DNA from 4 places in the Oerskovia paurometabola genome. Region 2 is predicted to be linked to each of the others. Evidence: riboswitches for the same ligand, from Rfam matches in the RefSeq annotation. Region 2 holds a riboswitch; each other region holds the start of a gene.
The links. A riboswitch is a leader RNA that binds a small molecule or an ion and turns the genes downstream of it on or off. The one in region 2 is predicted to bind S-adenosylmethionine.
Positions count from the first base shown of each region.

Region 1 (7,582 bases), 2.6 Mb from region 2:
CCGCGGTGGCCGCGACCAGGGCGTCGGCCAGCGCGTGCAGCGCGGCGTCCTTGGTGGCTCGCGTCGCGGTCGCGAGCGTGCGCGAGGCCACCTTGGCGCGGCGGGCCGTGTCCTCGACGTCGCGGGCGACGGACGGCGCGGAGGCCGTGGGGTCGTTCGCCTGCGGGCCGCCCGTGACGGCGGTCGCGGGCTGGTCGAGGTCGGAGGCGGGGCTGAGCGCGGTCATGCGACGAGCCTACGACGCACGCGCCGTGCCTGTCTGCGGCGTCCGAGACGTGAAGCGGCCCGACGCCGTCGCGCGCCCCCGTCGTAGAGGACCGGCCGTGCGGTGGCCTGGTCAGGGCCGCCCCGTGGTTCCTGGGCCCTCACTCGACGTCCGCGAGCGCCCGGCGCCCCGGGATGGCCGCGACCAGCTCGCGCGTGTACTCCTCGTGCGGGTCGAGGAGGATCCGGTCGGCGGTCCCCGTCTCGACGAGGTGCCCTCGGTGCATCACGCCCACGTGGTCGGCGACCTGCCGGACCACCGCGAGGTCGTGCGAGATGAAGAGGTACGCCAGCCCGTGCTCGGTCTGGAGCGCGCTCAGCAGGTCCAGGATCTGGGCCTGGACCGAGACGTCGAGCGCCGAGACCGGCTCGTCGAGGACCACCAGGTCGGGGCGCAGGGCCAGGGCGCGCGCGATCGCGACCCGCTGACGCTGCCCGCCCGACAGCTCCCGAGGCCCCCGCCCCAGCGAGGTCGCCGGGAGCGCGACCTGGTCGACGAGCTCGCGCACCCGGGCCCGGCGCTCGCGGGGGTCCCCCACCTTGTACGCGCGCAGCGGCTCCTCGACGATCTGCTCGACCGTGAAGCGCGGGTCGAGGGACGCGTACGGACTCTGGTACACGACCTGGAACCGTCGACGGAGCCTGCGCAGCTCCTCGCCGCGGGCCGCCGTGAGATCCGTCCCGTCGAGCACCAGCGAACCGGCCGTCGGCTGCTCGAGGCGCAGCACCAGGCGCGCGGTCGTGCTCTTGCCCGAGCCCGACTCGCCCACGAGCGCGAACGTCTGCCCGGCGTGCAGGTCGAAGCTCACGTCGTCGACCGCGACCAGGGAGCGCGACGCGGCCCCGCGCGGCAGCGGGAACTCCTTGCGCAGCCCCCTCGCCTCGAGGAGCGGGGCGGACGGCGCGGCCCGGGCGTCGTCGTCGGGCCTGGCGGCCGGCCGTGCCGTGGCCCGCACCGCGGCCCCCGAGCCCAGGCGGGTGCTCGCGAGGCTCGGCGCGGCCGCGATGAGCTCGCGCGTGTACGGATGCTTCGGGTCCGCCAGGACGCTGCGTGCAGGCCCCTCCTCCACGACCCGGCCGTGCCGCAGGACCACGATGCGATCGGCACGGTCTGCGGCCACCCCCAGGTCGTGCGTGATGAGGAGCACCGCCGTGCCGAGCGTCGAGCGCAGCAGCTCGATGTGGTCGAGGATGCGGCGCTGGACCGTCACGTCGAGCGCGCTCGTCGGCTCGTCGGCGATCACGAGGTCGGGCCCGGCGGCGATCGCGATCGCGATGAGGACGCGCTGGCGCATGCCGCCCGAGAGCTGCGACGGGTACTGCCGGGCGCGAGCGGCCGGGTCGTCGAGGCCCGCCTTCTCCAGGAGGTCGACCGCGCGCCTGCGCGCCTCGCGACGACGTGCGAGCCCGTGGATCACGAGGACCTCGGCGACCTGGTCGCCCACGCGCTGGACCGGGTTGAGCGAGACGGTCGGGTCCTGCGGCACCAGGCCGATCCTGCGCCCGCGGACCTCGCGCCACTCGCCCTCGCTCAGCCCGGTCAGGTCCTGCCCGCCGAACCGGATCGTGCCCGACGTACGGCGGCCCCCGCGCGGCAGCAGGTTGATGACCGCGTGGGCCGTGGTGCTCTTGCCGGACCCCGACTCCCCCACCAGCGCCACGACCTCGCCCGCATGGACCTGGAGCGAGACCCCGTCGACGGCGGGCGCGTCACCTCCCGTCGTCGTGCGGTAGCCGACGTGGAGATCCCGGACGTCCAGCAGGACGTCGTCGGGCACGGGGACGCTCATCGGTCCTCTCCGTCCTTCTCGAGCGAGCGGGAGACGCGGTTGGCCGACAGCACGACCGCGACGATCACGAGCCCCGGCAGCGTCGTGAGCCACCACGCGGCGGCGAGGTAGTCGCGCCCGCCGGACACCAGCGCACCCCATTCCGGGGTCGGGGGCGCGGCCCCGTAGCCCAGGAAGCTCAGGGCCGAGATCGCGAGGACGGACGACCCCAGCTCGAGCGCGGTCAGCGCCACCACGGGGCCCGCCGAGTTGGGCAGGACGTGACGTCGCAGCACCGTGTACCAGCGCACGCCCGACGCACGGGCGGCCTCGACGTACGTCGTCGACGACGTCCGCAGAGCCTCCGCACGCATGACGCGCGCGAACGCCGCGATCGTCGTGATGCCGACCGCGATCGCCACCTTGACCGTGCCGAACCCCAGCACCGTGATGATCGCGAGCGAGAGCAGCAGGCTCGGCACCGCGAGCAGCACGTCGACCACCCTCCCCACGACGTCGTCGACCCACCCCCGCAAGAAGCCCGCGAGCAGGCCCAGCAACGAGCCGACCGACAGCCCCAGCGCGACCGCGATCACGGTCGCGCTCAGCGAGAGCCACGAGCCGTGCACGACCCGGGCGTACACGTCGCGCCCCAGGTGGTCGGTGCCGAACAGGTGCTCGCCGCTCGGCGCCTGCAGGCGGTCCGCCGGGACCCCCGTGATCGGGTCCTGGGACGCGAAGACGCCCGGTGCGAGCGCCCACGCGACCACGAGCAGCAGGAACAGCACCGCGAGCAGCAGGCCGGGGCGGCGCAGCACCGCGATCCCTGCCCGGCCGAGCGCGCGCAGCGACGACCACGCTCCCCTGACGCGGCGGTCCGTGGCGTCGAGCGGGGCCGGGTCGGTGAAGGACGGCCGCGCGTCGGACCCGTCGAGCGGGGCCGGCCCGTCCGGCGCGGGAGCGTCCGGGGACAAGGTCTCCGGGACGGTGTAGGTGTCGAGTCGTGCGGTCATGATGTCCTCCTCCGTGCCCTCACGCCGCGGCGGAGGGCTGGCGGGTCGTGATCCGGGGGTCGAGCACGGGGTAGAGCAGGTCCACCAGCAGGGTCACGACGACGAAGACCAGGGCCGAGAAGACCACGATGGCCTGGACCACGGGCACGTCCTGCTGGTTGACCGCGGTCACCGTCAGGCGACCGACCCCGGCCCGGGAGAAGACCGTCTCGGTCACGACCGCACCGGCCAGGAGTCCCCCGACCGTCACGCCGAGCACCGTGAGCGCCGGGATGGACGCGTTGCGCAGGGCGTGACCGAAGTGCACGCGCGCACGCCCCGCGCCCTTGGCCCGAGCGGTCTCGACGTAGGGCTCAGCCAGGGTCTGGCGCAGGCTGCGCGAGAGGACCTGCGCGAACGCGGCGCTCGCGGGGATCGCGAGCGTGCACGCCGGCAGGACGAGGCTCTCGAACCCCTCGTTGCCCATGGCGGGGAACAGCCGCAGCTCGAACGAGAACCACTGGAGCAGGAGCAGCCCCACCCAGAACGTCGGCAACGAGATGCCCAGGGCCGGCAGCGACGCGAGCGCGTGCCGGAGCCAGCGGGCGCGCGGGAAGGTGCTCGCGAGCGCGAGCGCGGCTCCGCCGACGAGCGCGAGCCCGAGGGCCAGGGCCGTGAGCTGGAGCGTGGGCGGCAGCGCCTCGGCCAGGAGCTTGGTGGCGGGCGCCCCCGAGGAGAACGAGCGCCCGAAGTCCAGGTGCAGCGCTCCCCACAGGCCGTGCGCGTACTGGACCAGGACGGGGCGGTCGAGCCCTTGCTCGGCACGCAGGCGCGCGACGAGCTCGGGGTCCGAGAGGTCGCCGTCGGCTCCGGCCGCCTTGATCGAGGCCGCGTCGCTCGGCAGGACGTAGAGCAGGAAGAAGGAGATCGTGAAGGCCGCCCAGAGGACGAAGCCTCCCTGCCCCAGGCGGCGGGCGATGTACCGGCCCATGGTCGGCTCCTCTCGGGTGGTGACGTGCGGATGGTGACGCGGGTCGTGACGCGCAGGTGGTCGGATCGGTGGCGGGAGCGCCGGCCCGGCGGGACGCTCGCGACGCGTCCCGCCGAGCCGCTGCTCAGTCCTGCTGGACCCAGGCGCCGTAGAAGTCGAGGCGGGTCGACGCCTCGAAGCCCAGGCCCTGGACCGTGTCGGCCGCCGCGATCGTCGTCGAGAGCTCGTAGACCGGGATCGCATGCCCCTGCTGGACCAGGAGACGCGCAGCCTGGGTCACGAGCTCCTGCCGCTCGGCCGGGTCCGTCGACGCGGCCGAGCGGTCGAGCAGGTCGTCGACCTCCTCGGGTGCCCGCTTGTTGATGTTGCGCGCGTTGGCCGAGAAGATCGTGCGCAGCACGTCGGGGTCCGAGCGCGTCAGGTTGTAGTAGTCGAAGTCGAAGTCCCCGGACTTCTTGAGCTCGGTGGACTCGGCGACCGTGACCTGCTTGAGCTGGAGGTCCACGCCGATCTTCGCGAGCTGCTGCTGGACGAGCTCGAGCGGCTCGGCCACCTGCCAGAACGTGACCGTGGTGGACAGCCGCTGACCGTCCTTGACCCGCACACCGTCGGCGCCCTCGACCCAGCCGGCGTCGTCGAGGAGCGCCTCCGCACCGTCCGGGTCGTACGCGAGGTCGTCCGAGACGTCGGCCCACAGCGGGGTCGAGTGCGACAGCACGCTCGTCGCAGGCTCGTCCTGCGGGGTCAGCAGGGTCGCGGCGATCTCCTCGCGGTCGATGCCCTTGCTGATCGCCTGCCGCACCGCCGGGTCGGCGGCGAGCGGTCGCGACTCGTTGGGGAAGAGGTTGAAGACGACGCCCGGGTTCGCCCGGTACGCGAGCCAGAAGCCGTTGCCGTCGAACTGCGGCAGGTCGACCGTGCTGATGGCCGCGGTCGCGTCGATCTGGCCCGAGAGCAGGCTGCCGGTACGCACGCTGGCCTCGGGCACGAACTTCACGGTCACGGTGTCGAGGTACGCCTCCCCGGTGTGGTCGTCGGCCCCGGAGGCCCAGTCGTAGCCGGCGACCTTCTCGAGCACGACCTCCTGGTCGAACGTGTAGGACCTCACCGCGAACGGCCCGGAGCCCACGAACTTCCCGGCGCACCGGTCCTCGACGCTGAGCGCGGCGGAAGCGGGCGAGAGCAGTCCGAGCGAGAACGTCGAGGACGCCTGGAGGAACTGCGCGCTGGGTGCCGAGAAGTCGACCCGCACGGTGCGGGGGTCCACGACCGTGGTTCCCTCGTACCCGACGAGGTAGGCAGAGCCGAGGGAGGCCGCCGCGCCGAGCTCGACGATCTTGTCGAAGTTCGTCTTGACCGCGGCCGCGTCGATCGGCGTGCCGTCGGCGAACGTCGGCCCCTCACGGAGCGCGAACGTGAAGCTCGTGGCGTCCGCGTCGACCTCCCAGCTCTCCGCGAGCCACGGCAGGATCTCTCCCGTGTCCGGGTCCTGCGCGGTGAGCGAGGCCACGGTCTGGCGGGCCGAGGCGATCGCGTCGTTGTTCCCGACCTGCTGGGGGTCGATGCAGTGCGAGTCGACCGTGACCGCGAAGGTGAGGTTGCCGCCCGGGACGGGCTCCGCCGTCGGGCCGGGGGACGCGCCGTCCGCGGTGCTGCCGCCACCGGAGCCGCACGCCCCGAGCAGGAGCGCCGTCGCGGCGAGGGAGGCCGCGACGAGCGCGCGGCGGGACGGGGCCGTGCGGCCGCCGGGCCCCGAGGGCCAGGTCGAGAGGGACATGCGAGCAGTGCTCCTTCGGTCGTGCGCGCCGTCGGTCCGGCACGGCCGGGGCGCTGAGGGGTCGCCGACGGACCGTGGGTGCGTCGGATCGACGCCGGGCTCACGGTGAGCGGCGGTGGGGGCCGTCAGGGGACGGCGAGGGTGGGACGGGATGTCGGCCGCACGTCAGGAGCGGCGAGGGTTCAGCCGCGTGTCAGCGACAACAGAGCACGAGGGTCCCCGCGTCGAGGCAGCGGACACCCCTGCCGTCGAGCCCCTGTTGCGTTCCGAGTGCGCGCATCGCCCGTTCCTCCGTGTGCTTACCGCGCCCGACGGGTCGCGGTCAGGTACCACCCGGAGCACCCCGTCACGTCGAAGGGTTGCTGGCCAGCGAGCCGGGTCTTGGCGCTGGCGCTCTTCACCTGCCGCACAGGAAAGCCGCCCGAGGCCACCGAGTCAAGGGGTGAGCAGACCGTCCCACCCCGTGAGACGACTCAGGACGCCTTGCGCTTGCGCCCCACGAGCACGAGGTCGTCGCGGTGCACGATCTCGCGGTCGTACCCCTCGCCGAGCTTGTCGCGCAGCTCGTGCGTCGAACGGCCGAGCAGGTCCGGGATGTCGCTCGAGTCGAACGCGACGAGGCCGCGCGCGATCACGCGCCCGTCGGGGGCGACGAGCTCGACGGGGTCGCCCGCGTCGAAGTCTCCCGTGACGCCGACCACGCCCGCGGGCAGCAGCGACGCGCGTCCGCCCAGGACCGCGGCGACCGCTCCCTCGTCGAGCTCGAGTCGTCCGCGCGTGCGGGCCGCGTGCGCGAGCCACAGGCGCCGGCGCGTGGTGCGCTTGCCCGTCACGGCGAACCAGGTCCCCACCTCGTGCCCCGCGAGCGCGCCCTCGGCGTGCGCGGCCTTGGTCAGGACGACCGGGATGCCCGAGCCCGTCGCGATGCGCACCGACTCGAGCTTGGTGAGCATGCCGCCGGTCCCGATCGAGCTGCCCCGGCCCGTGACCTCGATGCCTTCGAGGTCGAGGGCGGACCGGACCTCGCGGATGCGCTGCGTGCCCGGGCGCGAGGGCGGGCCGTCGTACAGGCCGTCGACGTCGGTCAGCAGGACCATCGCGTCGGCGCGCACCAGGTGCGAGACCAGGGCCGCGAGACGGTCGTTGTCCCCGAAGCGGATCTCGTCGGTCGCGACCGCGTCGTTCTCGTTGACGACCGGCACGATGCCCAGGTCCAGGAGCCGCTCGAGCGAGCGCTGCGCGTTGCGGTAGTGCCCGCGGCGGATGGTGTCCTCGGCCGTGAGGAGCACCTGGCCCACGCGGATGCCGTACTCGGCGAACGCCTGGGCGTAGCGGGCGACCAGGAGCCCCTGCCCCACCGAGGCCGCGGCCTGGGCCGTCGCGAGGTCGCGCGGTCGCGCGCTCAGGCCCAGCGGACCGATCCCCGCGGCGATCGCCCCCGACGTCACGAGCACGACCTGCCCGCCCGCCGCGTGGCGGGCCGCGATCACGTCGACGAGCGCGTGCAGGGCCGGGACGCTGAGGTGCCCGTCCGGTCCGGTGAGGGACGAGGAGCCGATCTTGACGACGACCCGGTGGGCCGTGGCGACCTGGGAGCGTGCGGAGAGCGCATTCACGGCCTCATCATCCCGCGCCGGGCGCTCGGACGGGGCGCCGTTTCACCGTGTGACACCTCACGGTGGGACGGCGTGGGCGGCATGCCGCCGGCCCGGGCCCGACGACGACGCTCCCCCTGGGCGCCCGCCCCGCCCGGGCGGCGGGGTCGAGACCCCCGGGGACGCCGCAGGGC
Region 1 covers NZ_JAFBBV010000001.1:2,907,515-2,915,096, forward strand. Annotated here, with positions in the region: gene JOD48_RS13195 (glutamate-5-semialdehyde dehydrogenase) at 1-226, opposite strand, end outside; gene JOD48_RS13200 (dipeptide ABC transporter ATP-binding protein) at 366-2,054, opposite strand; gene JOD48_RS13205 (ABC transporter permease) at 2,051-3,046, opposite strand; gene JOD48_RS13210 (ABC transporter permease) at 3,066-4,016, opposite strand; gene JOD48_RS13215 (ABC transporter substrate-binding protein) at 4,141-5,793, opposite strand; SAM riboswitch class IV at 6,084-6,195, opposite strand; gene proB (glutamate 5-kinase) at 6,267-7,409, opposite strand.
Region 1: linked by a shared signal. The riboswitch ahead of JOD48_RS13215 (ABC transporter substrate-binding protein) and the one ahead of JOD48_RS01220 (methylenetetrahydrofolate reductase) in region 2 are both predicted to bind S-adenosylmethionine.

Region 2 (7,582 bases):
GCGTCTTCGGCACGTCCGCCCTCGGTGCGGGCACCGCGCTCAGCGCGTCGGCGCTCGCCGTGCATTCCTTTCCGGTCTACGTCGTCGGCGCCGTCATTCTCGGCGCGGGATTCGGCACGGCATTCATGGGAGTTCTGCGGACATTGATGCCCCGGGTCGCGCCGAGCGAGAGGGCGGCGGTCATGGCCGTCATGTACACCATCTCCTATCTTGCCTTCGGGGTGCCGTCGATCATTGCCGGGCTTCTTGTCCCGCTCGTCTCGCTCGCGGGGGCGATGACCGTGCTCGCCACCGTGATCGTCGGGTTGTGCCTGGTCGCGACAGTGGCGCGCCTGCGCGTCCGGGACGACCGGGACGACGGCCGGATTCGGCTTCTCGGTCGGAGGCGCAGAAATGCGCCGGTCGTGCGCCCTGAGGAAAAGAGGTGATTGATGCCGGCTGATATTGTGTCAAAGGCCCGAGCGTTGGTCGCCACCGATCTCGACATCCTCGCACCGCCGGAACGTAAGGAATGCACGATGGAAAACTCTCACGAGCCCTCGACGCAGCATCACGGGTACATGAGCGACAAGGAGAACTACCTCAAGCGCATGGGCCGTATCGAGGGCCAGGCCCGCGGAATCTCCAAGATGATCGACGACGAGAAGTACTGCATCGACATCCTGACGCAGATCAGCGCCCTCACGAGCGCCCTGGAGGTCGTCGCCCTGGCGCTGCTCGACGACCACCTCAAGCACTGCGTCGTCGACGCGGCCAAGATGGGTGAGGACGCCGGGGCGCTCAAGATCAAGGAAGCGAGCGACGCGATCGCCCGGCTGGTCCGCTCCTGACCGGTTCCCGACCTCCTGGCCACGCTCCGGCGTCGGGCGGGCCTGCGCTGCGGGACGCGACGAGGCGTCCGGAACGACGAAAGGCCCGCCTCCTCGTGACGAGGAGGCGGGCCTCCGCCCTGGTCACCGCGGCCGGACGGGGCGCGACGGACGCGCGGTGACGGCCTGGGTGAGCTGTGCGATCAGGCGGTGCGACCGTTGCGGCCGCGGACCGCGCCGTAGATGCCCAGCACGATGACGGAGCCCACGATCGCGAGCAGCCACGTCTGGATCGAGAAGAACTCCTCGAGGGGAGCCGAGAACAGGACGCTCCCGAGCCAGCCACCGAGCAGCGCGCCGAGGATCCCGAGGAGGATCGTCATCAGGATCGACCCGGTCTGCTTGCCCGGGAGGATGGCGCGAGCGATGAGTCCGGCGAGCAGTCCCAGAACGATGAATGCGAGGAAACCCATGTCATTCTCCTTTTGTCCCGTATGTGCCTTATTGGCCGGTGAGTCCCTACCTTGACACCGGCTCCGGCCGCTCGCACGCCGAAAGGCCCCGAACGTCGGACACGTCACTTTTCGCGGCCTTCCGCTTGCGAGAGCCACCGAGCGGTGGCATCGCGCGCTCACGCGCCCGGCCGTACCGTGGAGGAATGGCTGAGGACCGAGGCATCCGGCAGTACATCGGCGACCTGGTGGCGGAGGAGCGCAGGCTGCGTGCCGAGCTCGCCGACGGGGAGATCGCGGCGTCGGAGGAGCACACGCGCCTGCGCGCGATCGAGACCGAGCTCGACCAGTGCTGGGACCTGCTGCGCCAGCGCGACGCCGCCCGCGAGTTCGGCAGCGATCCGGATGCCGCGTCGATCCGGGATGCCGGTACGGTGGAGCACTACCTGGACTGACGGCCTGACGCCTCGCGTGCGTGCCGTCGTCGGGCAGACCTCTCCCGCGGCCCGCGGGAACCACGCGTGACCCCACGACACGACCAGTACGGAGCGAAGAGCATGAGCAGCCAGACGACGCAGCGCAACGAGGCCACCGAGCGAGCCGGGGCCGTCGCCCGCTTCCTCGTGGCGATGGTCCTGTTCGTGGGCGGGATGGTCGCCTTCGGGTGGGCCTTCACGGTCGAGTCCAACCACGCGCTGATCTTCTCCGCCGGTCTCCTCATGGTCACCCTCGGCTGCTTCATCCCGATGGCGGGCCGCGACCGCTGACGACGCCCGGCCGCACGGCCGGCGCACGACGAGAGGGGCCCCGCACCGCACGGTGCGGGGCCCCTCTCGTCATCGGTGGCTTGCGGCCGTCAGGCGATGCGGGGGAGCTGTGCGAGCGCCGCCACGACCTCGATCGCGTCGGCCTTGCCGAGCAGGACCTTCTGCGCCATGAACGCCTTCGTGGCCACGCTCTCCTCGGGCAGGCTCGAGCCCGCGAAGACCTCCATGAGGGCGCGCGCGTCGGCCTCGGGCAGGCGGAAGCTCACGACCTGCGTGAGGTTGCGCAGGATCGCGGTGCGGTCGGTCTCCGAGAACCCGAAGCGCAGCGTGAGGGAGCCCTGCTCGATCCGCGTGTACGCGTACGTGACGTCCGCGAAGGGACGCGCCGGACCGTCGCCGATGCGCAGCGTCCGGGCCGCGAGGTCGACCGCGACGGGCTTGGCCTCGCGCACCCAGTAGACGAGGAACGGCAGGATGATCGCGAGCACCGCGACGAGCGCGATGACGAGGAACAGCACGAAGCTCTCCTCGTCGCCGAACCGCAGGAACGCGATGACCGTGAGCAGCACCGCGGCCAGGAACGGGGAGACGGCGGCGGTCAGGCGCATCTTCTTGCGCCCGTCCACCCAGAGCGGCAGGTCGGTCGTGGTCGGAGCGGGTGCTGCGGCGTGCATGGTTCCCCCATCGGGACGGTTGTCTCGCCCCATGGTGGAGCGACGACGTGCGCGCCGATGCTACTGGTAGATCTTCGTCGGGGGAACGGGGAGAACTACCCCGGGGGGCGGCGGACCTGAGCCCACCGCCCCCGGGGTGTCTCGCGCATCAGCCGAGCTGGGCGCGCACCGCGTTCGTCGCGGCGACGAGGTTCTCGAGCGAGGCCACGGTCTCCTCGTAGCGACGCGTCTTGAGGCCGCAGTCAGGGTTGACCCACACCAGGCGCGAGTCGATCGACTTCACCGCGAGCTCGAGCAGGTCGGTGACCTCCTCGGTCGACGGGACGCGCGGCGAGTGGATGTCGTACACGCCCGGGCCGATCCCGCGCCCGTAGCCGGCCTCGGCGAGCTCGGGCACGATCTCCATGCGCGAGCGCGCGGCCTCGACCGAGGTCACGTCGGCGTCGAGGCCGTCGATCGCGCCGATCACCTCGCCGAACTCCGAGTAGCACAGGTGCGTGTGGATCTGCGTCTCGGCCTCGACGCCCGCGGTCGCGAGGCGGAACGAGCTCACCGACCAGTCGAGGTACGCGGCCTGGTCGGCCTTGCGCAGCGGCAGGAGCTCGCGCAGCGCGGGCTCGTCGACCTGGATGATCCCGATCCCGGCCGCCTCGAGGTCCGCGATCTCGTCGCGCAGGGCCAGGCCCACCTGGTTCGCGGTGTCGCCGAGCGGCTGGTCGTCGCGCACGAACGACCACGCGAGGATCGTGACCGGACCGGTCAGCATGCCCTTGACCGGCTTCTCGGTGAGCGAGGCCGTGAACGTCGACCAGTCGACCGTGATCGGCGCCGGACGCGTGACGTCGCCCCACAGGACCGGCGGGCGCACGCAGCGCGAGCCGTAGGACTGGACCCAGCCGTTCGCCGTGACCGCGAACCCGTCGAGGTTCTCCGCGAAGTACTGGACCATGTCGTTGCGCTCGGGCTCGCCGTGCACCAGGACGTCCAGGCCGATCTGCTCCTGGAGCTCGACGACGCGACGGATCTCGTCCTGCATCGCGGCCGTGTAGTCCGCGTCGGACAGCTCGCCCTTGACGTTGAGCGCACGCGCCCGGCGGATCTCCGGGGTCTGCGGGAACGACCCGATCGTCGTGGTCGGCAGCAGCGGGAGGTTCAGCTTGGCCTGCTGGGCGGCTGCGCGCTCGGCGTAGTCGCCGCGCGAGAAGTCGCCCTCGGTCAGGGCTGCGGCGCGCTCGCGCACCGCAGGCACGACGACGCCGCTCGCCACCGCGCGCGAGGCCACCGCGGCGCGGGCCGCCTCGATCTGCTCGGCGACCGCGTCACGACCCTCGGTCAGCGCCCGGGCGAGGATCGCGACCTCGCCGACCTTCTGGTCCGCGAACGCGAGCCAGTCACGCAGGCGGGCGTCGATCGAGCCGTTCGTCCAGTTCTCGTCCTCGACGTCGTGCGGGACGTGCAGGAGCGAGGTCGACGTGCCGACCGTGACGGCGCCGGCGCCCAGGCCGGACAGGTCGTCGACGAGCGCGAGCTTCGCCGCGAGGTCGGCGCGCCAGATGTTGTGGCCGTCGATCACGCCCGCGACGAGGGTCTTGTCCGCGAGGCCCGCGATGGGGCTCGCCGGGACCGCTCCCTTGACGAGGTCGAGGGAGATCGCCTCGACGTCGGTCGCGGCCAGGAGCGCGAGGCCGTCGTGCTCACCCTGGAGCCCGCCGAACGGCGCGCCCACGAGGATCGCGGGGCGCTCGGTGCCCACCGCGAGCTCGGTCGCGAGCACGCGGTACGCCTCGGTGACCGCGGCGTGGACCTCGGCGGCCGGCACGTCGATCGAGTCGGACACGAGCGCCGGCTCGTCGAGCTGCACCCACGGTGCACCGGCCGCGGCCAGGGCGCGCAGCAGCTCGACGTACACGGGCAGGACGTCCGCGAGGCGCGAGAGCGGGCTGAAGCCGGGCGCGCTGTCGTCGGCGGCCTTGGACAGCGCGAGGAACGTCACGGGCCCGACGACGACGGGCCGGGTCACGACGCCCGCGTCCTTGGCCTCGACGAACTGGCGCACGACGCGGTCGTCCGCGAAGCGGAACGGCGTGGACTCGCTGACCTCGGGGACCAGGTAGTGGTAGTTCGTGTCGAACCACTTGGTCATCTCGAGCGGGGCGTCCTCGCCGGCGCCGCGCGCGACCGTGAAGTAGCCCGCGAGGTCCAGCGCGCCCTTCTCGTCGGTGAGCGACGCGAAGCGCGACGGGACCGCCCCGAGGAGAGCGACGACGTCGAGCACCTGGTCGTAGTAGGAGAACGAGCCGGGCACGGCGCCCGACGAGGCGTCGAGGCCCAGGTCGACGAGACGCTGGGCGGCCGCGACGCGCAGCGCCGAGGCCGTGGCCTCGAGCTCGTCGGCCGTGGTCCTGCCGGCCCAGAAGGACTCGACGGCCTTCTTGAGCTCGCGGCGCGGGCCGATGCGGGGGTAGCCGAGGACGGAACCGGAGGGGAACGTGGGTGCACTCATGGTGAATACCTCTGAACTGGTCAGACCGAGGAGCTGCCCAGGGCAGGCTCGGCGGAGGGAAGGGGAGTGCCGGAGACCCACGGCCCGCTGGCCAGGTCGGGGGTGCGGGACGAGACGCCGCTGGCGTCCCCCGCTGCCCCACCGCCGAGGTCGACTCCCTCGAGCAGGTCTAGAGCGGCTTGGTGCTTGTTGAAGGTGTAGATGTGGAGGCCGGGCGCGCCGGCCGCGAGGACCTGGCGCGCGAGCTCGACCGAGTGCCGGATGCCCAGCGCGTGGCGCGCGTCCGGGTCCGGCTCCGCCTCGAGGGCCTCGACGACGCGGCGCGGCGCGGGGACGCCCGTGAGCTCCTCGACACGCGCGAGGCGGGCCGGGTCCGTCATGGGCAGGAGGCCCGCGAGGATCGGGATGGTCACGCCCGCGGCGCGCGCCTCGGCCACGAAGTCGATGTAGGAGGACGCCTCGTAGAAGAGCTGCGTGATCGCGAAGTCCGCTCCGGCCTGCTGCTTCTGCCAGAGGCGGCGCACCTCCTGGGTGCGGCTCGTGCCCGCGGCGAGGTTGCCGTCGGGGAACGTCGCGACCGCGATGGTCAGGGGGCGGGCCGCGCCGCGCAGCGCGACGCTCGGGCTCGCGGCGCAGCGTGCGGCCTCGACCTCGCGCAGCAGGGCCACGAGCTCGGTGCTCGACCGCACGCCGTCCTCGGCGGGGCGCCAGTCGGGCTGGTCGCGCGGAGGGTCCCCGCGCAGGGCGAGGAAGCTGCGCACGCCCGCGTCGAGGAAGTCCGTGATGACGTCCTCGACGTCCTCGCGCGAGGCGCCCACGCAGGTCAGGTGCGCGATGGGCAGCACGGGCGTGCCGTGCAGGAGCTGGCTGATGACGCGGCGCGAGGTCTCGCGGTCCGTGCCGGCCGCGCCGTAGGTGACCGACACGAAGTCGGGCGAGGTCGCGACGAGGCGGCGGGCCGTCTCCCAGAACTTGGGCGCGGCGTCGGGGCGGCGCGGGGGCATGAGCTCGAACGACACCGTGGGCCGCGGTGCCTCGTGCCCGAAGTGCCCCAGGTCGACGATGCTCATCGGGCGGCCGTCAGGAGGGTCGTGCTGGTGGTGGCCAGGGCGGCCGGACGGCTGGCGCGGGGGACCCCGGTGCGGTGCAGGGGTGCGCGGAAAGATGCCTCGGTCATGAATCGCTCCATCGAACCTGGCTGTAGCACCCGTACCCGCGAGAGGCTTCCGTTGGGGGGTTGCTGCGGTGTCAACGAGCCAGGACTCTCGACCGCTCTGGATGGTGTTGACGATCGTAGGGGGAATCCATGATCTGAGCCAATATCTGCTCGAAGCGTGAGACGGAGGGGTCCGGAGTGGTTCCTCGGCCCCGCTCCGGCGTCCGTCCACGCGGTCGCAGATCCCTTCGTCGGTCCCTGCGGTCGCCCTTCCAACGTACGCCTGTCGGCGCCCGCCCGGACCGCCGGGCGATCCTCCCCGACGTCGCCGCTATGCTCCGGGCGTGCCTCGCCGACGCAGCCAGCAGCAGGTCTCGTTCGTGCTCGACGACTCGTCCGAGGGTGTCGACCCGGGCTCGGGCGTCCCGGAGCCGACTCGTCGGGAGCGGACGCGACGCCCCCTCACCCGTACGGCACGACGGCGTCGCGCCGCCCGTCTGGTCGGCCTCGCCGTCGGTCTCGGAACGCTCGGGGTGGCGGCCGCGGTCGTCGTGACGCGCGACGGGGCGGCCCAGGACGACGCGCTCCAGACGCTCCGCTCGTCCGAGGACAGGATCTTCGACCTCACCTACGCGCCGCATGCCGAGTGGAGCGTCGACCGCGACGAGGGCGAGCCGTTCACCGTGGGGGACCTGCTGGTGATCCCGGGGCGCTCCGGGACCGTCGGGTACGACCTCGGGTCGGGCGACGAGCGCTGGCGGCTGGACGACCTGACCCGGCAGGTCTGCGCCGCCGACCAGGTGCGCGTCGAGGGAACGGCGGAGGTGTCGGCCTTCGTGTGCCTGGGCCAGGGGAAGGAGGCCACCGCGGCCCGACTCGTGAGCGTCGACGGTGCGGTGGTGGCCGAGGTAGAGATGGACCCACGCCGGGGCGAGGCGGTCGCCGGTCCCGGCGGGACGGTGCTCCAGGCCGCCAGAGACGAGACGGGGGTCGTGGTCCGGTCCGTCGACGTCCGGACGGGCACGGCGGCGTGGGAGCGACGGCTGACCGTGAGGGAGGACGCGCAGGACCCCCTGTGCGCGACGGAAGGTGATGCCGTCCGTGCGGTCTACCGGTCGGGGACGGTGGCGGTCCACGGATGTGGCGTCCTGTCCTACCTGACGCCTGGGGGGCAGGTCGTCGACGAACCACCGGGGATGGTGCAGGTCATCGCCCTGGGCA
Region 2 covers NZ_JAFBBV010000001.1:263,512-271,093, forward strand. Annotated here, with positions in the region: gene JOD48_RS01185 (MFS transporter) at 1-428, shown strand, start outside; gene JOD48_RS01190 (metal-sensitive transcriptional regulator) at 519-830, shown strand; gene JOD48_RS01195 (GlsB/YeaQ/YmgE family stress response membrane protein) at 1,013-1,282, opposite strand; gene JOD48_RS01200 (DUF2630 family protein) at 1,468-1,716, shown strand; gene JOD48_RS01205 (hypothetical protein) at 1,819-2,028, shown strand; gene JOD48_RS01210 (hypothetical protein) at 2,118-2,702, opposite strand; gene metE (5-methyltetrahydropteroyltriglutamate--homocysteine S-methyltransferase) at 2,851-5,205, opposite strand; gene JOD48_RS01220 (methylenetetrahydrofolate reductase) at 5,226-6,275, opposite strand; SAM riboswitch class I at 6,388-6,490, opposite strand; gene JOD48_RS20020 (outer membrane protein assembly factor BamB family protein) at 6,706-7,582, shown strand, end outside.

Region 3 (7,582 bases), 460 kb from region 2:
GCGGCCCGGGGGCGGGGGATCGGCACCGCGCTCACGCGGCACGTCCTCGACGTGGCCCGTGCCCAGGGAGCGCAGCGGGTCGTCATGAACTCCGGCCCGCAGATGACCCGCGCGCACAGGCTCTACGAGGCGCTCGGGTTCCGGCGCCTGCCCGAGCGTGAGACCCGCGTGATCGAGGGGGAGGGCGGTGGCCGGCTGCACGCGTACGGCCTCGACCTCACCCCGGAGCCACGCTCACCGAGACAGCACCCCACCGCACCCGACCTCACCTGAACCGGAGAACACCATGCCCGTCGAGTTCCTCGGCATCGCCACCACGAGCGACGCCTCCGAGACCACCGCCCGTACGACCGCCCCCTTCGACAAGCAGTACCTCGAGCGCCTCGTGCGCGCGCACGAGGACAACGGGTGGACCCGCGTCCTGTTCGCCTACGGGTCGAGCGGCCCTGAGCCGTCGGCGCTCGCGGCCTGGACCGCGGCCCGCCTCGACACGGTCGAGCTGCTGCTCGCGCACCGCCCCAACGTCTCCTACCCGACGTTCGCGGCCAAGTCGTTCGCGACGCTCGACCAGCTCTCCGAGGGGCGGCTGTCCGTCCACTTCATCACGGGCGGCAACGACCACGAGCAGGGGCGCGAGGGCGACACGCTGACCAAGGACGAGCGCTACGCCCGCACCCAGGAGTACATCCAGATCGTCAAGAGGGCGTGGTCGAGCGCCGAGCCGTTCGACCACCACGGGACGTTCTACGACTTCGACGACTTCGTGCTGGACGCCAAGCCGTTCGAGGGACGCACGCCAACGATCTCGTTCGGCGGGTCCTCCGACGCGGCGTTCAAGGTCGGTGCGGCCGAGGCCGACATCTACGCGGTGTGGGGCGAGCCGCTCGACCGCACGGCCGAGCAGATCCAGCGGGTCCACGCGGAGGCCGCTGCCGCCGGGCGCTCCACGCCCCCGCGGATCCACGCCGCGTTCCGCCCGATCCTCGGCGCGACCGAGGAGCTGGCCTGGGAGAAGGCCCACCGCGTGCTCGACCGGATCGAGGAGCGCAAGGCCGCGGCCGGGGGCGTGCCGAGCCGTCGCCACCCGATCGACAAGCCGGAGAACGCGGGCTCGCAGCGCCTTCTGGAGATCGCGGCCCAGGGCGACCGGTTCGACACGGCCCTGTGGACCGCGACGGCCAGGGCCACGGGGGGAGCGGGCAACTCGAACGCGCTCGTCGGGACGCCCGAGACCGTCGCGCAGGCGCTGCTCGCGTACTACGACCTGGGAGTCCGCATCATCTCGGCTCGTGGCTACGACCTGCTCGACGACGCGACCGACTTCGGTCGCTACGTCATCCCGATCGTGCGCGAGGAGGTCGCCAAGCGCGACGCCGAGGCGGCGTCGACCCAGGCGGCCTGAGCACTCCCTCGGCACCACCACCCACCCCCACCAAGGAGCTTCCGTGCGTTTCCAGGTCCTCGACATCGTCTTCAACCCGCCCCACCCCGTCACGGGCGAGGCCGTGCCCGCGGCCGACCGGCTCGAACGCGTCGTCGAGACCGCGGTCCTGGCGGAGGAGCTCGGCCTCGACGCGTTCGCGGTCGGCGAGCGGCACGCTGGGGACGTGCTGTCCTCGTCGCCGACGGTGATCCTCGGGGCGATCGCCGCCCGGACGTCGCGCATCCTGCTGAGCACGGGCGTGACGGTGCTGTCCCTGCTCGACCCGATCCGGGTCGCCGAGGACTACGCGACGATCGACCAGCTCAGCCGGGGCCGGTTCGAGATGGTCATCGGCAAGGGCAACGAGGCCCTCCAGTACCCGCTGCTGGGTCTCGACCTCGCGAAGCAGTACGAGTACCTCGAGGAGAACTACGAGCTGCTCCGGCTGCTCCTGAGCGGCGAGGAGGTCGACTGGGAGGGCCGTCACCGCCCGGACCTGCGAGGCGCCACGACCCTGCCGCGCCCGTACGACGGCGCGTTCCGGATCTGGCACGGGTCCGCGACCTCGCGGTTCGCTGTCGAGCTCGCCGCGAGGTGGGGCGACCCGATCGTGAGCGCCAACGCGCTCCAGCCCCGCGAGAGCTACCAGGTGCTGATCGACCACTACCGCGAGCAGTACGCGGCCGCGGGGCACGACCCGGCGTACGGGTTCGTCGGGTCGGGGTCCGGCGGGCTGTTCCTCGCGGACACGACCGAGCAGGCGATCGAGGAGTTCCGCCCCATCTACGAGGGCGCCGTCGCGCGCGCAGACCTGCGCAAGCACGACCCGTCCGCGGTCGGCAAGGTCACGAGCTTCCGGACCATCGAGGAGGCCGTCGAGCGCGGCCCCGCCCTCGTCGGCTCTCCCGAGCGCGTGGCCGAGAAGATCCTCGACTACCACCAGAGCTACGGGCACGATCTCCAGTCGGTCTCGATCAACCACCTCCTGGAGCCCGCCCGGCAGGACGACGTGCTGCGCCGGTTCGCGGAGGAGGTCGTGCCGCTGGTCAGGGCCGAGGTCAAGACCGACCTCTGGGGGCCCGCCGACGCCCGCCGGGCCAAGGGGTTCACGGCACGGTAGGCCTGCTGGGGAGCGGGCGAGGGACGCCAGGCAGAGGCCGACCGCGGGCCGGCCGGGCACGACCGGCACCCTGGCGGAGCGTTCCCGCTCGGCCTAGGCTGGAAGTGTCCGGCGGGCCCTCGCGTGCGCCGGGCACGGGCACGGAAGAAGGCTCCGACGATGTGGCTCCTCGTGGTCTCCGGAGCGGTGGGCGCGGCCCTGGTCGCCGCCATCGCCTGGTCCACGATGCGCGTCGACCGGCCTTCCACCGATGCCCTCCCGCCACCCGGACCGCACCGGACCACCCTGCGCGAGCGGCGCCGTCGGGCTCCCGATCCTCTCGTCGCGCTCGCTCTCCAGATCCGCCTCGGGCGGCTCGCCGACGAGCTGCGCGCGGTCGAGGCCGACCCGGACGTCTACGCCCGCGCCCACCACTACCTCGCCGCGCAGGGCGCGTACGACGCGCTGCTGCGCGAGGCGTGCCGGCTCAGCGGCCTCGACGTCGTGGCCGACCCGCTGCGCGCGGGCCTGCGCAGCGACGAGGACGAGCGGCTGCGCGAGGAGCTCGAGCTCAGCGCGCGCGGGTGGACCTGGTAGCCAGGCGGCACGGGTGAGGGGCCCGACGGCGGCGCGCTCCGCCGTCGGGCCCCTCACCCAGATCGTGGGCCTCAGAGGGCCGAGTGGTCCCCGATCCGGTGGTAGGACCGGTCGTGGTAGACGAGCGGCGTGGCGTCCGCCCGGGTCCCCGACGCGAGCGCGCGCAGCGAGACCAGGTAGCTGTCGCCCACGGGCGTGCGCTGGATGATGCGGCCGCGCACCCAGGACAGCGCGCCGTCGATCACGGGCTCCCCGGACGCGAGAGGAGCCCACCCGCCGGCTGCGAAGCGGTCGATCCCGCTCGTCGCGAACCGCGCGGACACGTCGTCCTGGTCGGCGCTGAGGAAGTTGACCGTGACCGTGCGGGCCGCGGAGATCGCGGGCCACGACGACGACGTCGACGCGAGCGAGAACGCGAGCAGCGGCGGCGCGGCCGAGACCGAGATGACCGACGTCGCCGTGAAGCCCACGGGCCGGCCCTCGTGCTCGAGCGCGATCACCGCGACGCCCGCGGGGTGCTGCCGGAACACCGCCTTGTAGGCGTCGGCGCTGAGCTGCGGCTCGTCCTGCTCGTGGAGCAGGGCCTCGAGCCCGGCGAGGCGCGCGACGTCGGAGCGGGTCGTGGGTTCGGCGGTCATCGGGTCACCTCGGCGAGCTCGGGGGCGGTCCGGTGGGTGGTCTCCTGCCTGACGGCGTCGCCCGCCGCCCGCAGCAGGGGACCTCCCGCGTGGCCGAGCCAGGCGTCGACGGCGCTCGTGAGGTCGGCCTCGCCCAGCCGGGAGTCCAGGAGGGTCAGCGTGCGTGCGGGGACCGTCGCGCCGAGCTCGACGAGGAGCGGGCGCAGGTGCACCTCGCCCGCGAGAGCGTGCGCGGGGTTGCCCGACACCACGACCGGGACGGCCACGACGCCGGCCAGCCCGTCCGGGCCGTAGAGGTCGAGGAACGCCTTGAGGAGGCCGGTGTACGAGCCCTTGTAGACGGGCGTCGCGACGACCAGGACCGCGGCGCCCGCGGCGGTCTCCCGCGCGGCGTCGGCGCGCGGGTGCTCGGGGGCGAGGATCTCGGTCGCGATCTCGGCGAGGTCGATCGTGGCCTGGTCGGGCCCGTTCACGTCAGGCCCGTTCACGTCGGCCGCGGCCAGGCCCAGGTGGTCGGCGACCCGGGCCGCGACCGTCAGGGCGGCGGCCAGGGTCCGCGAACCGGGACGGGGGTTGCCGACCAGGGTGACCAGGGCCGGTCGCGGGTGGTCGGTCTGCGTGGGGCGGGGGGCTGCAGGGTGCTGGGTCATCGCTTCCTCACTGTCGTCGTGCTGCACGCTTGCCGCGTCGTGCCGGCGCGGCCGGGTCATCTCCCGGAGCACCCCGTCGTGAAGGGGTTGCTGACCAGCGAGCCGGGGCTTCGCGCTGGTGCTCGTGACCTCTGGACAGGGGTATAGACCCGTGGGGGGCTTTCTGCACCGATCCGGTCGAGAATTCTCACGGGGTGGACGGAGGTTTCGTGCCGCGTGCTCTGGCACGTCGCACGGTGTCGACCGACGCAGGCAGATCGAACTGTTGCCCCGGGCATGAGCAACGTCCCAGGTCGTGAGCCCGGCGTCTCCCAGAGTGGGACGGGAGTACGGCGCTGTTTACGAGTACGTAACCTGGTGCGGTTCAAAGCCCGCCCTGCCGAGGAGCACTCCATGGATAGTCGTCTGCAGTCCGTCTTCGACGAGGTCCTCGCCCGCAACCCTGGTGAGGTCGAGTTCCACCAGGCAGTTCGCGAGGTCTTCGACTCGCTCGGGCCGGTGCTCCAGAAGAACCCCCAGTACGTCGACGCGGCCGTGCTCGAGCGCATCTGCGAGCCCGAGCGCCAGATCATCTTCCGCGTGCCGTGGGTCGACGACCAGAACCACGTCCAGATCAACCGCGGTTTCCGCGTCGAGTTCAACTCGGCCCTCGGCCCGTTCAAGGGCGGTCTGCGCTTCCACCCGTCGGTGTACCTGGGAATCGTCAAGTTCCTCGGGTTCGAGCAGATCTTCAAGAACTCCCTCACGGGCATGCCCATCGGCGGCGGCAAGGGCGGCTCGGACTTCGACCCGCGCGGCAAGTCCGACGGCGAGGTCATGCGCTTCTGCCAGTCCTTCATGACCGAGCTCTACCGCCACATCGGCGAGTACACCGACGTCCCTGCGGGGGACATCGGCGTGGGAGGCCGCGAGATCGGCTACCTGTTCGGCCAGTACAAGCGCATCACGAACCGCTACGAGTCCGGCGTCCTCACGGGCAAGGGCATCAGCTGGGGCGGGTCGCTCGTGCGGACCGAGGCCACGGGCTACGGCACGGTGTTCTTCGCGGACCACATGCTGCGTACCAAGGGCCAGAGCTTCGACGGCCAGCGCGTCGTCGTCTCCGGATCGGGGAACGTCGCGACCTACGCGATCCAGAAGGCCCAGCAGCTCGGTGCGAACGTCGTGTCCTTCTCCGACTCCTCGGGCTACGTGGTGGACGAGGCAGGCGTGGACGTCGACCTGCTCCGCCAGATCAAGGAGGTCGAGCGCGGGCGCGTGGCCGACTACGTCGAGCGCCGCCCCGGCGCGCGCCTCGTGACGGGCGGCAGCATCTGGGACGTCCCCGCGACGGTCGCGCTGCCGTGCGCCACCCAGAACGAGCTGACCGAGCAGGACGCCAAGCAGCTCGTCGCGAACGGCGTCCTCGCGGTCGCGGAGGGCGCCAACATGCCCACGACCCCGGGCGCCGTCGCGCTCCTGCAGGACGCCGGCGTGCTGTTCGCACCCGGCAAGGCCGCGAACGCCGGCGGCGTCGCGACCTCGGCCCTCGAGATGCAGCAGAACGCCTCGCGCGACGCGTGGACGTTCGAGTACACCGAGGAGCGCCTCGCGCACATCATGGCGGGCATCCACGCGCGCTGCGAGGAGACCGCCGACGAGTACGGGACGCCGGGCAACTACGTCCTGGGTGCGAACATCGCGGGCTTCACCAAGGTCGCCGACGCGATGATCTCGCTGGGCGTCATCTGACCGACCTGAGCCCTTGGGGCCCTACCGACCGACGGGAGCGTCGTCCTCCGTGCGCCTCACGGCGTGCGCAGGACGCCGCTCCCGTCGGCGTTCCGGGGGCTCGACGCCGTGGCGAGGGGAGCGGCCCCTGACGGCAGAGCGCGCGCGGTCCCGTCGGGTCTACGCTGACCGCTGACACCGGGTGCGCTGCGGCGTGCCGACCCCTGACCCAAGGAGCATCCCCACATGGCACGCGAGGTCGCCCTCGAGATCGCAGTCCAGGACACCGACGGCGTGCGGGTCGCGGCGGAGGTCGGCGCCCAGCGCGTCGAGCTGTGCGCGGCGCTCGGGGCGACGGGCGGGCTGACGCCGAGCATCGGGCTCGTCGAGGCGGCGGTCGCTGCGGCCCTCGAGGTGGCGGGGGACGCCGCGCCCGTCGAGGTGCACCCCCTGATCCGGCCGCGCCCGGGCGGCTTCGTGTTCACTGCGGCAGAGGTCGACGTGCAGGTGCGCGACGTGCGCGCGGCGGTGGTCGCGGGGGCGTCCGGGGTCGTGATCGGTGCGCTCACCGCCGACGGGCTCGTCGACTCCGACGCGGTGCGCGCTCTCGTCGAGGCGGCGGACGGGCGCGAGGTGACGTTCCACCGGGCGATCGACGTCGTCGAGGACGTGACGGCGGCGCTCGACCTCCTTGCGGGCCTGGGCGTCTCCCGCGTCCTGACCTCGGGCGGCGCTCCGAGCAGCATCGACGGGGTCGACCGGCTGCGGGAGATGGCGCGCCACTCCGCGGGGCGCGTGCAGGTCCAGGCGGGCGGTGGAGTGCGCCCGCAGGACGTCGCCGCGCTCGTCGACGCGGGGGTGGACGCGGTCCACCTCTCGGCCAAGCGCACGCTGTCCGACGACGGCGGCCCCGGCGGCGGGGGCGGGGCCGGCTACGAGGTCACCGACCCGGCTGTCGCCCGCGCGGCGCGGGACGCGGTCGACGAGGCTCTCGCGCGCCTCTAGGGCCACCACTCAGGAGGGCGCTGGGAGAGGTCGTCGTCGGAGCGTTCCCACGGCGGCCACCCGACCGACGAGCGTCCCCGCAGGACGGTTCCGTTGTGCACTGCGCACCGATCGTCGGTGGGGCGCCTCGGCTCGAATCCGCAGGATCTAGCGGTTCCGGGGTGCTCCGGAGTCGGCGAGATTTCATTTAGGTAACTTTCCTGTTGTATTGGTCGGAACCCCGTCCGGGATTCGTTAGTGTTCCTGCCACGAGCTCGCACGGTGGCGAGCGGCCGATCAGCGTGACGACGCGTTGACGACTCGAAAGGACCAATGATGATTCGAAGCGTGGCGCGCAAGCGCCTGCTCACGGCGGTTGCCCTGGTGACCGGTGTGACGATGTTCGCGGCCGGTTGCTCCAGCTCCGGGGGCGAGAAGAACGAGGGGGGCGGCGGCGAGAGCAGCCGTGTCCTGAACGTGT
Region 3 covers NZ_JAFBBV010000001.1:718,652-726,233, forward strand. Annotated here, with positions in the region: gene JOD48_RS03195 (GNAT family N-acetyltransferase) at 1-273, shown strand, start outside; gene JOD48_RS03200 (LLM class flavin-dependent oxidoreductase) at 287-1,402, shown strand; gene JOD48_RS03205 (LLM class flavin-dependent oxidoreductase) at 1,446-2,543, shown strand; gene JOD48_RS03210 (hypothetical protein) at 2,703-3,119, shown strand; gene JOD48_RS03215 (flavin reductase family protein) at 3,191-3,757, opposite strand; gene JOD48_RS03220 (NADPH-dependent FMN reductase) at 3,754-4,407, opposite strand; SAM riboswitch class IV at 4,428-4,537, opposite strand; gene gdhA (NADP-specific glutamate dehydrogenase) at 4,801-6,138, shown strand; gene JOD48_RS03230 (copper homeostasis protein CutC) at 6,364-7,122, shown strand; gene JOD48_RS03235 (ABC transporter substrate-binding protein) at 7,438-7,582, shown strand, end outside.
Region 3: linked by a shared signal. The riboswitch ahead of JOD48_RS03220 (NADPH-dependent FMN reductase) and the one ahead of JOD48_RS01220 (methylenetetrahydrofolate reductase) in region 2 are both predicted to bind S-adenosylmethionine.

Region 4 (7,582 bases), 410 kb from region 2:
ACACGGTCGGCACCGACTCGGCGGCCGGAGTCGCGTGGACGTCGTAGACCTGACCGGTCGTGAGGCGGACCGAGGCGCCCTCGGCACTCATGAGCGAGCGGATGTCCTGGACGTGCTGGGGGAAGCGGTCGACGTCGGACGTCGGGCCGCTGCTGCGCAGCAGGGCGGTGACGACCGGGTCGCTGCCGGGCGCGCGCCCGATGCCCAGGTCGACGCGCCCCGGGGCCATGGCCTCCAGGACCGCGAACTGCTCCGCGACGACGAGCGGCGCGTGGTTGGGGAGCATGACGCCGCCCGACCCGACGCGGATCCGCTCGGTCACCGCGGCGGCCGCCGAGATCATGACGGGCGGTGCGGACGCGGCGACCGCGGGCATGTTGTGGTGCTCGGCGAACCAGTAGCGCGTGAAGCCGAGGCGGTCGGCGAGGCGCACGAGGTCCAGGGAGGCGGCGATGGCCTGGGCGGAGGACTGTCCCGAGCGGACGGGGACGAGGTCGAGGACGGAGAGGCGCGGCGAGGTAGTCATCGCCTGGTGCAACCCCGGGATACGGCCGGGGTATTCCTGCGCGGCCGCTGGGTGCGGAGTACGTGTCGTCGTCGGGCAGGTTTCGCGACACGTACTCCGCACCCGGCCGGACGGTCAGCGGCGCAGCGCCTGCTCGACGTCCTCGATCAGGTCGAGCGGGTCCTCGAGGCCGATCGACAGGCGCACGGTCGTCTCCGCGATCCCGACGGCGGCACGCCCGTCCGGCCCCAGCTTGCGGTGCGTCGTGGTCGCGGGGTGCGTGATGAGCGACTTGGCGTCACCCAGGTTGTTGGAGATGTCCACGACCCGCAGCGCGTCGAGGAACTGGAACGTGCGCTTCTTGAGGAGCTCGGGGTCGGTGCCCGGGGCGTCGGCGCCCGGCACGTCGAGGTTGAACGTCACGACCGTCCCGCCCCCGCTCTGCTGGGCCTTGGCGAGCTCGACCTGCGGGTGCGAGGCGAGGAACGGGTAGCGCACGGCCGTGACGCCGGGCAGCTCCTCGAGCGCGGTCGCGACCTGGAGGGCCGAGGCGTTCTGCGCCTTGACGCGCACCGACAGCGTCTCGAGCCCCTTGACCAGGACCCAGGCGTTGAACGCGCTGAGAGAGGGGCCCGTGTTGCGGATGAAGGTCTGGACGGGTCCCTTGACGTACTCCTCGGAACCCAGGATCGCGCCGCCCAGCACGCGGCCCTGCCCGTCGATGTGCTTGGTCGCCGAGTACACGACGACGTCGGCGCCGAGCTCGAGCGGCTTCTGCAGGACGGGGGTGGCGAACACGTTGTCGAGCACGACGACGGCACCCGCGGCGTGCGCGAGCTCGCTCACGCGGCGCACGTCGATCACGTCCTGCATGGGGTTGGACGGGGTCTCGAAGAAGACGACGTCCGCGGGGGTCGACAGCGCCTCCTCCCACTGCGAGAGCACGTGACCGTCGACGTAGTCGGTGCGCACGCCCCACTTGGCGAAGATCTCGTCGAAGATCACGAGCGACGAGCCGAACAGCGCGCGGGCCGCGACGATGCGCGACCCGGCACCGACCAGCGCCGCGAGCGAGGTGAAGACCGCGGACATGCCCGACGCGGTCGCGTAGCAGGCCTCGGCGCCCTCGATGAGGCGCAGCCGCTCCTCGAACGTGTGCACCGTCGGGTTGCCGTAGCGCGAGTAGATGAAGCGGTCGACCTCGCCCGTGAACGCGGCCTCGGCCTCCGCGGCGCTCCCGTACACGTAGCCCTGCGTGAGGAAGAGCGCCTCGCTCGTCTCCTCGAAGTTGGTGCGGGCGTGGCCGCCGCGCACCGCGAGCGTGTCGGGACGGACCGAACGGGGGAGGGGGCCACGACCCGAGCCGCCCGGGACGCCGGCGGGGATGCGGAGCACGCCGTCCCCGGTCGCGGCGCTCACGACTGCGTCCAGGGCAGGCCCGCGGCGCGCCAGCCGTCGGAACCACGGTGACCGGCGCCGTCGAGCGCTCCCTCGAAACCCTCGAGGACGTTGTACGCGGGACCCAGCCCCGCGGCGGTCGCGGCCTTGGCCGCGCCGATCGAGCGGGCTCCCGAGCGGCACAGGAAGACGACCGGACGCTCAGGGCTCAGCCCGGCCGCGGTGAGCTCCGCGACGAACGCCGGGTTCGGGCGGCCCGCGACGTCGACCCACTGGGTCAGGACGGGCGCGCGGCCCGTCGAGGACAGGTCGGGGACCCCGACGAAGCGCCACTCGGCGTCGGTGCGGACGTCCACGAGGACGGCGCTCGGGTCGTTCTGGAGAAGGGTCCACGCCTGCTGGGGCGTGATGTCGCCGGCGTACCCGTCGGCGGGACGGGCGTCGGGGACCGGGGCAGCGGTCGCGCGGTCGGGGGCACTCATGGTGATCCTCCATCGGTCGTGGCGGTAGCACCCTCGCCCGTCACCGGGGGGTTGCTGCGGCGTCATCGTGCCAAGTCACTCAGCCGCTCTGGATGGTTGCGTCGGATCGTACGCCACCGTGACCACGGAAAAGAACAGGTGTCTCGCAGGGTGGTCGGGCTAGGTTCCTGCGCATGAGCCACCTCCCCGAACCCGACCGCGCGCCCGACCAGGCCGAGGAGCCCCTGGCCGGTGGGAACTCGACGACCGTGGTGCGGCGAGGCGACACCGTCCGCCGCACCGCAGGGCCCTGGACGCCCACGGTCCAGGCGCTCCTGCGGCACCTGCGCGCACAGGGCGTCGCCGAGGTGCCGGAGCCGCTCGGGACGGACGAGCAGGGGCGCGAGGTGCTGTCGTTCCTCCCCGGTGACGTCGGGAACTACCCGCTGCCACCGTGGGTCTGGGACGAGTCGGTGCTCCGGGACGCGGGCGCGCTGCTGCGGCGCGTGCACGACGCGAGCGTCGGGTTCCTCGACACAGGCGCCGCCGCCCTCGTCCCCGACGCTCTGCCGGCGGCCCCCACCTGGCAGACCGCACCGCACGAGCCTGCCGAGGTCGTGTGCCACAACGACGTCGCCCCGTACAACCTGGTCTTCCGTGACGGGGCCGTGGTCGGGCTCATCGACTTCGACACCGCGAGCCCCGGCCCCCGGATCTGGGACCTGGCCTACCTCGGCTACCGGCTCGCGCCCCTCGTGGCGGACGCGGGGGAGTCGGAGGGGAGCGACGTCGTCGGGCGGCTGGACCCGTTGGCGCGCCTCGACGCCCTGGTCCGCGCGTACGGGATGCCGTACTCGCGCCGGGAGGTCCTGACCGTCGTGGTCGCGCGGCTCGACGAGCTCGCGGCGTTCACGGACGAGCGTGCGGCCGCGACCGGACGCGACGACTTCCGGGAGCACGCGGCCATGTACCGCTCCGACGCGCAGCGGGTCGAGAGTCTCGCGACAGCGTCCGATTCGCCGGATCTGCCCACCTGACAGGTTGCCTCTGCTCATCATCCGAGACGCTGTGCCCACCGGTTGACACGCTCCGCGCGCCTCGACCATCCTGGACACCAGGTCATGAGTGCCAGCGCAAAACCCCGGTTTGCTGGCCGGCAACCCTCCTCCGCGGTGGGGTGCCCCGGGTGACGACCAGGTCCCTCTCTATCAGGAGGGGGGCAAGCGCGGAGGGGCCGGCACGGCGAACTCCGACGACCACCGGAGGACGTGCCATGAGCGCACATGCAGTCATCGAAGCCCCTACCTCGTGTGCCGTGCTGCCCGTCGTGGGCAGCGACACCCTGGTCCCCCTCGTCGACGGGCGCAGCGTCCCGTACGCGAACCTCGACGTCGCGGCCTCGGCACCGGCGCTCCAGGTCGTGGCCGACCGGGTCACCGAGGTCCTGCCGCTGTACGCGAGCGTGCACCGCGGCGCGGGCTACCTCTCCCAGGTGTCGACGGCCCTCTACGAGGCTGCGCGTCAGACCATCGGCGCGTTCGTGGGGGCGCGCGAGGACGACGTCACGATCGTCACGCGCAACACCACGGACTCCCTCAACCTCCTCGCGGGCTGCGTCCCGGCCCAGGCCGACGGCTCGCCGGGGCGTGTGCTCGTCCTCGACGTCGAGCACCACGCGAACCTCCTGCCCTGGCAGCGCACGGGGGGCGCCACGGTCCTGGTCGGCGGTGCGACCGTCGCCGAGACCCTGTCGGGCCTGCGCGCCGAGCTCTCGCGCTTCCCGTACGCGCTCGTCGCGATCACGGGGGCCTCGAACGTCACGGGCGAGTCGCTGCCCCTCGCCGAGGTCGTGGCCGCGGCGCACGACGCCGGCGCGCGCGTCCTGCTCGACGGCGCACAGCTCGTCCCGCACCGCGGCGTCTCGCTCGCCGCGAGCGACGTGGACTACGTCGCGTTCTCTGGGCACAAGACGTACGCGCCGTTCGGTGCGGGCGCGCTCGTGGGCCGCCGCGACTGGCTCGACACCGGCACGCCCTACCTCGCCGGCGGCGGCGCGGTGCGCAACGTGACGCTCGACGGCACCACGTGGCAGAGCGCCCCGGCGCGGCACGAGGCCGGGTCGCCCAACGTGATCGGCGCGGTCGCGCTCGCCTCCGCGTGCGACGCGCTCGCGGCCCTCGAGCCCGGCGTGCTCGTCGCGCACGAGACCGAGCTGCGGGCCCGCCTCGTCGAGGGCCTGGAGGCGATCGACGGCGTACGCGTCGTGCGCGCCTGGGCCGACGCGGTCGACCCCGTGGGGGTCGTGACGTTCTCGGTCGACGGTTCCGACGCGGGGCTGGTCGCGGCCTACTTGTCGGCCGAGCACGGCATCGGCGTGCGCGACGGCCGCTTCTGCGCGCACCCGCTCCTGGCGCGGCTGGGCTTCCCGGCGGGGGCGATCCGGGCGTCGATCGGGGTCGGCACCACGGGTGAGGAGATCGACCGGCTCGTCTCCGCGCTGCGCACCTGGGTGAGCGAGGGGGCGAAGGCCCGGTACGAGGTCGTGGACGGCTGCTGGGTCGTGAGCGACGACCCGCGACCGCTCCTGCAGGTCGCGGGGCTCTCGGGCCTGTTCGCGACGGCCGCCGCGGGCAACATCACGGCCGCCGTGGGCTGCGGACCCGCCCCCGCCTGAGCACCCTCTGACCTGCGGAGACGCTGCCTGGAGCGCAACGTTCACCGGGGCGTCACCTCACCGTTCACGAACGACCGTTCCGTGGTCTTGGCGGCGACGCCTGCGTGTGTTCTGATATGCGCTGTGCAGCACGATGTCCACCTTGAAGGCCACGGGTTCCGCCTCGAACCCCTGGCTGTCGCGCACGCCGGTGCGCTGGCCCAGATCGTCGATCCGTCGATGTGGGCAGGCATGAGTGCGACCCTCCCCGAGGGGGAGGTCGGGATGGTGAACTTCATCGAGGACACCCGCGCCACGCGCGCGCTGACGGCGTTCGCCGTCGTCGACGCGGGCTCGGGTCTCGTGGTGGGGAGCACCGCTTTCCGTGACCTGTCGCTCGACGACAGGCGCGTGGAGATCGGGCGGACCTTCTACGCCCGTTCCACGTGGGGGAGCCTCGTCAACCCGGTCTCGAAATGGTTGCTGCTCCGACATGCGTTCGAGTCGTGGGACGTGCACCGTGTCGGCTTCCGGGTCGACGCGCGCAACACGCGCTCCCTCGCCGCGATGCGTCGCCTCGGCGCGTACGAGGAGGGCGTCATGCGTGGTCACCGCACGGCTCCCGACGGGACCCGGGCCGACTCGGTGTGCTTCTCGATCCTGGCGCACGAGTGGCCCGGCGTCGAGCTCGGCCTGCTCGCCCGGATCATGAGCCCGCGCATCGTGCCCGTGCTCGGCCCGGTCGGGCTCACCGCCACCGGGGAGCCCGACGCCGTGGGTCCTGGGGCCGGGGTGCCCGTGGGACCGCCGGTCCTCACGGTGGTACCGGCCGTCGGCGAGCTGTCGCTCGCGGGGGCCGGCGGCTTCGACGCCGTCGCAGGGTCGTCCCCCGACCGCGCCGCGGCCGCCGACCTGCCCCCGGTCATCGCGCTCTGACCGGTTCGTCCCCCCTGTCCACAGCACCGCCCCGGGACCCAGATGGGTCCCGGGGCGGTCTTCGTCGGGGCGTCAGTCCTTCTTGAAGGCGTCCTTGACGTCGTCGCCGGCCTGCTTGACGTTGGCCTTCGCCTGGTCGGCGTGGCCCTCGGCCTCGAGGCGCTCGTTGCCGGTCGCCTTGCCGGTGCCTTCCTTGACCTTGCCCTTGGCCTCTTCGGCACCGTGCTTGATCTTGTCTCCCAGTCCCATGGGGTCCTCCCTCGGTGTTGGTGGGTGCTTCCTGACGACCGTAGGCAGGGCTGCCGGGGACTCGCATCTCGGAGGACGGGCGGTCCACGAGACCTTCACAAGTGGTCGGGCAGGATGCCCGCATGGAGAACGACGTCGTCCTGGAAGGGTTCGGGCTGCGCCTCGAACCGCTCGCCGAGCAGCACGCGCCCGCGCTCGGCGCGTTCGTCGACGACGCCCTGTGGGCCGGGATGTCGTCGCCCACGCCGCGCGGTACGCCCGCCATGTCCGCCTACGTGCGCGAGGCGGTGGCGGCGCCGGGGCGCCTGGCGTGGGCCGTCGTCGGGCCGGTGGCTCCGGGTTCCGGGCCCGACGGCGTCACGTCCGTCCGCGGCAGCACCTCGCTCTACGAGTGGTCGCCCTCGCAGGGCCGCGTCGAGCTCGGCTCGACCTTCTACGACCGGCCCTGGTGGGGCGGGGTGACCAACCCGGCGTGCAAGTACCTGCTGCTGCAGCACGCGTTCGAGGTGCTCGACGTCGAGCGCGTCGCGCTGCGGGCCGACGCTCGCAACGCGCGGTCGATCGCGGCGATCCAGCGGCTCGGCGCGATCCCCGAGGGGGTGCTGCGCAGCCACCGTGTCGCGCCCGACGGGTCGCGCGGCGACACAGCCTACTTCTCGATCCTCGCGGACGAGTGGCCGGCCGTGCGGGACGGGTTGCTGGACCGCGTGCATCGCCTGCCGCCGGGGCAGCGGTCGAGGTGACGGGCTGACGCGAGCCGCCCCTGTGGCCTCTTTCCCCGATCCTCCTTAGGTTGGAAGGATGCCTGCGCGGACCTGCGACGGGCCGACCGATCGCTGGAGGGCTGTTGACGATCGAGGGCGCACGACCGGCAGGACCAGCGGTCGACCCGGACGACCGGGCCTTCTTCGGGCACCCGCGGGGCCTGTCGACCCTGTTCGGTCTCGAGGTCTGGGAGCGGTTCTCCTTCCTCGGGATGCAGGCGATCCTCGTCCTGTTCTTCACGGCGACCGTCGCGGACGACGGGCTCGGGATGGCGGCGGGGCCGGCCGCATCGATCGCGGCGGGCTACGGGACGATGGTCTACCTGGTCTCGGTCGGGGGCGGGTGGATCGCGGACCGGGTCCTGGGCTCGTACCGCGCGGTCCTGTGGGGCGGCATCCTCATCGCGTGCGGGCACTACACCATGGCGATCCCCGCCGAGCTCTCGACGTGGCTCGGGCTGGTCCTCATCAGCCTGGGCACGGGCCTGCTCAAGCCCAACGTGTCGACCCTCGTGGGCAAGCTCTACTCGACCACCGACGAACGCCGGGACGCCGGGTTCGCGCTCTACTACATGGGCATCAACGTCGGGGCGTTCTTCGGGCCCCTCGTGACGGG
Region 4 covers NZ_JAFBBV010000001.1:671,625-679,206, forward strand. Annotated here, with positions in the region: gene JOD48_RS02995 (LLM class flavin-dependent oxidoreductase) at 1-526, opposite strand, end outside; gene JOD48_RS03000 (O-succinylhomoserine sulfhydrylase) at 641-1,900, opposite strand; gene JOD48_RS03005 (rhodanese-like domain-containing protein) at 1,921-2,385, opposite strand; SAM riboswitch class I at 2,392-2,484, opposite strand; gene JOD48_RS03010 (phosphotransferase enzyme family protein) at 2,559-3,401, shown strand; SAM riboswitch class IV at 3,482-3,596, shown strand; gene JOD48_RS03015 (aminotransferase class V-fold PLP-dependent enzyme) at 3,638-5,038, shown strand; gene JOD48_RS03020 (GNAT family N-acetyltransferase) at 5,162-5,953, shown strand; gene JOD48_RS03025 (CsbD family protein) at 6,026-6,202, opposite strand; gene JOD48_RS03030 (GNAT family N-acetyltransferase) at 6,325-6,945, shown strand; gene JOD48_RS03035 (peptide MFS transporter) at 7,050-7,582, shown strand, end outside.
Region 4: linked by a shared signal. The riboswitch ahead of JOD48_RS03005 (rhodanese-like domain-containing protein) and the one ahead of JOD48_RS01220 (methylenetetrahydrofolate reductase) in region 2 are both predicted to bind S-adenosylmethionine.